Regions from separate parts of the Pseudomonas sp. SDT291_1_S447 genome, predicted to be linked through region 1. Evidence: predicted binding sites of a transcription regulator. Region 1 holds the regulator's gene; the other holds the start of a gene.
The links. The regulator sigma-54, encoded in region 1, starts transcription at its own class of promoters, with help from an activator protein. The targets are predictions, from matches to a motif close to ANTGGCATNNANNTTGCTNT.

Region 1 (3,206 bases):
CATCAGCCACATCCGCGACAACCTCGGCATGAGCCTGTCCGGTGGTGAACGCCGCCGGGTGGAAATCGCTCGCGCGCTGGCAACGGCACCGAAATTCATCCTGCTCGACGAACCGTTTGCCGGTGTCGATCCGATTTCGGTCGGCGACATCAAGCAGATCATCCACCACCTCAAGGCCAAGGGTATCGGTGTATTGATCACCGACCACAACGTCCGTGAGACGCTGGACATCTGCGAAACCGCTTACATCGTCAACGATGGCCAACTCATTGCTGAAGGCGATGCAGAAACCATCCTGGCCAACGATCTGGTCAAGGAAGTGTATCTGGGTCACGAGTTCCGCTTGTAAGCGTAACAGTGCCCGGTGCGCCGCCCGGGCGCTGTATCGATTCAAGCAGGAATTAATACGCTTTAATTGTTACAGCGCTCTAGGCAAACACTTCAGTTTCAGGCATATAATTTGCTTAAGTTTGGCGCCCCGGCGCCCTGTAGTGGATGGCGCATAGCGCCGGCGAATAAGGTGTTAAGCCCCTGCCATGAAACCATCGCTAGTCTTGAGAATGGGCCAGCAGCTGACGATGACACCGCAGCTGCAACAGGCCATCCGCCTGCTCCAATTGTCGACCCTGGATCTGCAACAGGAAATCCAGGAGGCTCTGGAATCCAATCCGATGCTCGAACGCCAGGAAGAAGGCGACGACTTCGACAATTCCGACCCCATGGCCGACAACGCCGAACAGAAACCCACCGAAATCCAGGAACCCTCCTATCAGGAAACCGCCCCGACGGTGGACAACCTCGAGGACGGCGAATGGAACGAGCGCATTCCCAACGAGCTTCCGGTCGACACCGCCTGGGAAGACGTTTACCAGACCAGCGCCAGCAGCCTGCCCAGCAGCGATGATGACGAGTGGGACTTCACCACCCGCACCTCCGCTGGCGAGAGCCTGCAAAGCCACCTGCTGTGGCAACTGAACCTCGCGCCGATGTCCGACACCGATCGCCTGATCGCCGTGACCCTGATCGACTGCATCAACAATCAGGGCTACCTGGACGAAACCCTCGAAGAGATCCTTGAGGCGTTCGATCCGGAACTGGACATCGAACTGGACGAAATCGAAGCCGTCCTGCACCGCATCCAGCAGTTTGAACCGGCCGGCATCGGCGCCCGCAACCTTGGCGAGTGCCTGCTGCTGCAATTGCGCCAGCTGCCAGTCAAGACGCCTTGGCTGGCTGAAGCCAAGCGTCTGGTCAGCGATTACATCGACCTGCTCGGCGGCCGCGACTACAGCCAGTTGATGCGGCGCATGAAGCTCAAGGAAGACGAGTTGCGCCAGGTCATCGAGCTGGTGCAAAGCCTCAATCCGCGTCCGGGCTCACAGATCGAGTCCACTGAAGCCGAATACGTCGTCCCTGATGTCATCGTGCGCAAGGACAACGAGCGCTGGCTGGTCGAGCTGAATCAGGAATCGGTACCACGCCTGCGCGTCAACGCCCAGTACGCCGGTTTTGTCCGTCGCGCCGACACCAGCGCCGACAACACGTTCATGCGCAATCAGTTGCAGGAAGCTCGCTGGTTCATCAAGAGCCTGCAGAGCCGCAACGAAACCCTGATGAAAGTTGCTACCCAGATCGTCGAACATCAACGCGGCTTCCTGGAGTACGGCGACGAAGCCATGAAGCCACTGGTGCTGCATGACATCGCCGAAGCCGTGGGCATGCACGAATCGACGATTTCCCGGGTGACCACGCAGAAATTCATGCATACCCCGCGCGGTATTTATGAACTGAAATACTTTTTCTCCAGCCACGTCAGCACCTCTGAAGGCGGCGAATGCTCGTCCACGGCGATTCGCGCGATCATCAAAAAACTGGTTGCCGCGGAAAATCAGAAAAAGCCGTTGAGTGACAGCAAGATCGCTGGTTTACTGGAGGCACAAGGCATTCAGGTGGCTCGCCGCACCGTCGCCAAGTACCGCGAATCCCTCGGGATCGCGCCTTCGAGCGAACGCAAGCGGTTGATGTAAGCCACGTTACAGCGTTCCAGTGGCAGGCTATCCAGCCTGCCGCTTTATGCACTGGCAACGAAGGAGAAGCTGTATGCAAGTCAACATCAGTGGACACCAACTGGAAGTGACCGAACCTCTGCGCACCTACATCAACGAAAAACTCGACCGATTAGAGCGCCATTTCGACAAGATCACCAACGTGCAAGTCACGATGTGCGTCGAAAAGCTGAAGCAGAAAATCGAAGCCACCTTGCATATTCCCGGCGGAGAAGTGGTTGCCAATGCCGAGCATGACGACATGTATGCCGCCATTGACCTGCTGACCGACAAGCTGGATCGCCAACTCAAAAAGCATAAGGAAAAGACCCAAAGCCTCCTCCAGGGCGCGACAGGTCGATAACCCCCCATTCCATGATCCGACTTGAAAGTATCCTGACCCCCGGCCGTTCCCTCGTGAACGTGCCGGGTGGCAGTAAAAAGAAAGCCCTCGAACAAATTGCCAACCTGATCGCCCGCGAAGTGCCGGATCTGGCCATGCAGGATGTCTTCGAGGCGTTGATTGCCCGTGAAAAACTCGGTTCCACCGGTTTTGGTAACGGCATCGCCATCCCCCATTGCCGCCTCAAGGGTTGCCAAGCGCCGATCAGCGCGCTGATGCACCTTGACGCTCCGATCGATTTCGACGCCATTGACGGCGCTCCGGTTGACCTGCTGTTTGTTTTGCTGGTCCCGGAAGCCGCCACCGATGCGCATCTGGAGTTGCTACGTCAGATCGCCAGCATGCTGGATCGTAAGGAAGTGCGCGAAAAGCTGCGTAGCGCACCGAGTAGCGAAGCCTTGTATCAGGTCGTCCTGAGCGAGCAGAACGGGCATTAATCATGCGTTTGATCATCGTCAGCGGCCGTTCCGGCTCGGGTAAAAGTACGGCTCTGGATGTCCTTGAGGACAACGGCTATTACTGCATCGACAACCTGCCCGCAGGCTTGCTGCCGGAACTGGCCGAACGCGCACTGATTCACACTGAGCTGGCGCAACCGCTGGTGGCCGTGTCGATCGATGCGCGTAACTTGCCGAGCCATCTGACGCGCTTTCCCGAGTTGCTTGAAGATGTCCGGGCCAAGCACATCCAATGCGATGTCCTGTATCTGGACGCCGACGAAGAAACCCTGCTCAAGCGTTTCTCCGAAACCCGCCGTC
Region 2 (3,206 bases), on a different contig from region 1:
TGGGCGTCGCGCAGGGTGGGGATGACCTGGTGGGTGAGCCATTCGCGCAGCGCTCGGTATTCGGGGCAGTAGTGGTAGACGAGGAGAGCGTAGATGCCGGATTCGCTGATCAGCAGGGCGTTTTCGATCTGGTTGTGGATCAAGGTTTTGCGGGTTTGGTATTGGTCGGGGTCGAGTTTTCGCAGCATGCGTTCGTTGAGGTAGATGTGCAGCAGGCGACTCAGGTCTCGGGCGCAGAACCAGGGTTGGTTCTGGATGAGGAGGGCGTGGAGGGGGAGTTTGTGGCGGGTAAAGATGTGCGGGGTCAGATAAGTCTCTTCTTGATTCATTGAGCAGTTCCTCTTGCTTAAGGGGCTGCCCTCAATCGTCGCCAAACGATTGGGTGGCAGTTGTACGCGGGTTGGCGAACCGGAGCAAAAGGAACCCGGCAGACCCGAAGGTCTCCCACGCACAACCGCCATGAAACGATGTGACGGTAAATGTAGCCGCCATCATGGTTGTCGTGCGCCTTAAGCTGTTCGGGTCGCCAAACCCGGTGCTGAACTTTCAGCATCGGGTGAGGTTAGAAACCTGGGCTTTTCGGCGCAATCGGACGGCGGTGGTGCAGGTTGTAGGACGTTGCCGGGATGGTTGAAGGGCTGGAGATCAAAAGATCGCAGCCTTCGGCAGATCCTACAGGGGGCGCGGATTATTCAGCGGGCGGTGTCAGCTTGGCTTCCATCTCGGCGACTTTGGCTTCGAGACTCTCAAGTCGAGCGCGAGTACGCGCCAACACAACCATCTGACTATCAAACTCCTCACGGCTGACAAGATCGAGTTTGCTGAAGGCACTCTGCAGCAGCATCTTGAACTGGCTTTCGATTTCGGCTTTCGGCAGCGGGGTGTCGCCGCTGAACAGGCGGGAGGCGGTGCCGCTCAGGGCGTCGAGGAAGTCTTTGGGCGCGAGCATGGTGGATGTCCTGGAAACAATGGCCGGCAGTGTATCACGCAGTGTCTATAGTCAATCTCGTGGTCAGGGATGCACGCTTTTCGCGCAGGCGGACGGATGGCGACGCACCGTTGTTGTGCGTATCCGGATGGCGTTTTGCACGGGATGGCTTGCGGCAGCGGCCAAGGGATTGAAATCAGGGGATTTTGGCGAGATGGCAAGGTTTCTGCTTAGTCACCTTCGACCCATGCACTGATGCAGTCGCTGTGACGAATGCAGTGCGGCAGACGGAGCGGGGAGTTTCGTCGGCAGCGGTTAGCTGGCGTCAGTCGGGCAGGTAAGGCCGACGATGCGTTACAAAGCCAGGCACTGCGCTTAGACTTGAGTCGGGTTTGTTTTCCTGGGGCAAGTCCACCAATTCGGGAGAGAGTTTTCATGAAGCTAGTCACTGCCATCATCAAGCCGTTCAAGTTGGACGACGTGCGCGAGTCGCTGTCCGAAATCGGCGTGCAGGGCATTACCGTTACTGAAGTCAAAGGCTTCGGCCGGCAGAAGGGTCACACCGAGCTGTATCGCGGCGCGGAATATGTGGTCGATTTTCTGCCCAAGGTGAAAATCGACGTGGCCATCGACGACAAGGATCTGGATCGGGTTATCGAGGCGATAACCAAGGCGGCCAACACCGGCAAGATCGGTGACGGCAAGATCTTCGTGGTCAATCTGGAACAGGCGATCCGCATCCGTACCGGCGAAACCGATACCGACGCGATCTAAGCGCCGCCACAAACCCCAACGCCCCAGGAGAAAACAATATGACTCTGCGTAAATTCGCAGGGCTAGGAGCCCTGTTGTCCATCGTAATGCCAAGCCTTGCAATGGCGGCAGACGAAGTGGCGGCCCCAGTCCTCAATTCCGGCGACACTGCCTGGATGCTGACCTCAACGGCACTTGTGCTGTTCATGACCATCCCGGGCCTCGCGCTGTTCTACGGCGGCATGGTTCGCTCGAAAAACATTCTTTCCGTGATGATGCAGTGCTTCGCCATTACCGGTCTGATCAGCATCCTGTGGGTCATTTATGGCTACAGCATTGCGTTCGACACCACCGGCATGGAGCAGGGCGTCGTCAACTTCAACTCGTTCTTCGGCGGCATGGGCAAGGCGTTCCTCGCCGGTGTCACGCCTTCGAGCCTGACCGGCCCAGCGGCTTTGTTCCCTGAGGCGGTGTTCATCACCTTCCAGATGACTTTCGCGATCATCACCCCGGCGCTGATCGTCGGTGCGTTCGCCGAGCGGATGAAGTTCTCCGCGATGCTGATCTTCATGGCTATCTGGTTCACCCTGGTTTATGCACCGATCGCGCACATGGTCTGGTCCGGCAACGGCGGCCTGATGTGGGACTGGGGCGTACTCGACTTCGCGGGCGGCACCGTGGTGCACATCAACGCCGGTGTCGCCGGTCTGATTGCCTGCCTGGTGTTGGGCAAGCGCAAAGGCTTCCCGACCACCCCGATGGCCCCGCACAACCTCGGTTACACCCTGATGGGCGCGGCGATGCTGTGGGTCGGCTGGTTCGGCTTCAACGCCGGTTCCGCTGCGGCGGCCAACGGCACCGCCGGTATGGCGATGCTGGTCACTCAGATTGCCACCGCTGCTGCGGCACTGGGCTGGATGTTTGCCGAGTGGGTCACCCACGGCAAGCCAAGCGCACTGGGTATCGCATCGGGTGTGGTTGCCGGTCTGGTAGCGATTACTCCAGCTGCCGGCACCGTAGGCCCGATGGGCGCACTGGTGATCGGTCTGGCTGCAGGCGTGGTGTGCTTCTTCTGCGCCACCACCCTGAAACGCAAACTCGGTTATGACGATTCCCTGGATGCCTTCGGCGTACACGGTATCGGCGGTATCCTCGGCGCGATCCTCACCGGTGTGTTCGCTGCGCCGGCGCTGGGTGGCTTCGGCACCGTCACCGACATCGGTGCGCAAGTCTGGATTCAAGTCAAAGGCGTGGGCTTCACGGTGATCTACACCGCGATCGTCACCTTCATCATCCTCAAGGTCCTGGACGCCGTCATGGGTCTGCGTGTGACCGAGGAAGAAGAGTCGGTTGGCCTCGATCTGGCACAACACAACGAACGCGGCTACAACCTGTAAGTACGCGCATTAAAAAACTTGCCCGGTTCGCCGGGCATTTTTTTGTCTGGAATTTGTCGCAGAGAGAACAGCTGAAAGGATTTTTCGTACGGCTTTGGTCGTGTTTACGACGAGCGTTTTTCTGCGGC

Region 2: a site for sigma-54 is predicted at 1,142-1,161, ahead of glnK (P-II family nitrogen regulator). Genes of this name have one in related genera too.

Annotation. Positions count from the first base shown of each region.
Region 1 covers NZ_JBSVXS010000059.1:6,973-10,178, reverse strand. The annotation lists gene lptB (LPS export ABC transporter ATP-binding protein) at 1-349, shown strand, start outside; gene ACW9IR_RS18175 (RNA polymerase factor sigma-54) at 537-2,027, shown strand; gene hpf (ribosome hibernation-promoting factor, HPF/YfiA family) at 2,101-2,409, shown strand; gene ptsN (PTS IIA-like nitrogen regulatory protein PtsN) at 2,421-2,885, shown strand; gene rapZ (RNase adapter RapZ) at 2,888-3,206, shown strand, end outside.
Region 2 covers NZ_JBSVXS010000007.1:118,434-121,639, forward strand. The annotation lists gene ACW9IR_RS04755 (BRO-N domain-containing protein) at 1-329, opposite strand, end outside; gene ACW9IR_RS04760 (accessory factor UbiK family protein) at 689-949, opposite strand; gene glnK (P-II family nitrogen regulator) at 1,364-1,702, shown strand; gene ACW9IR_RS04770 (ammonium transporter) at 1,741-3,078, shown strand.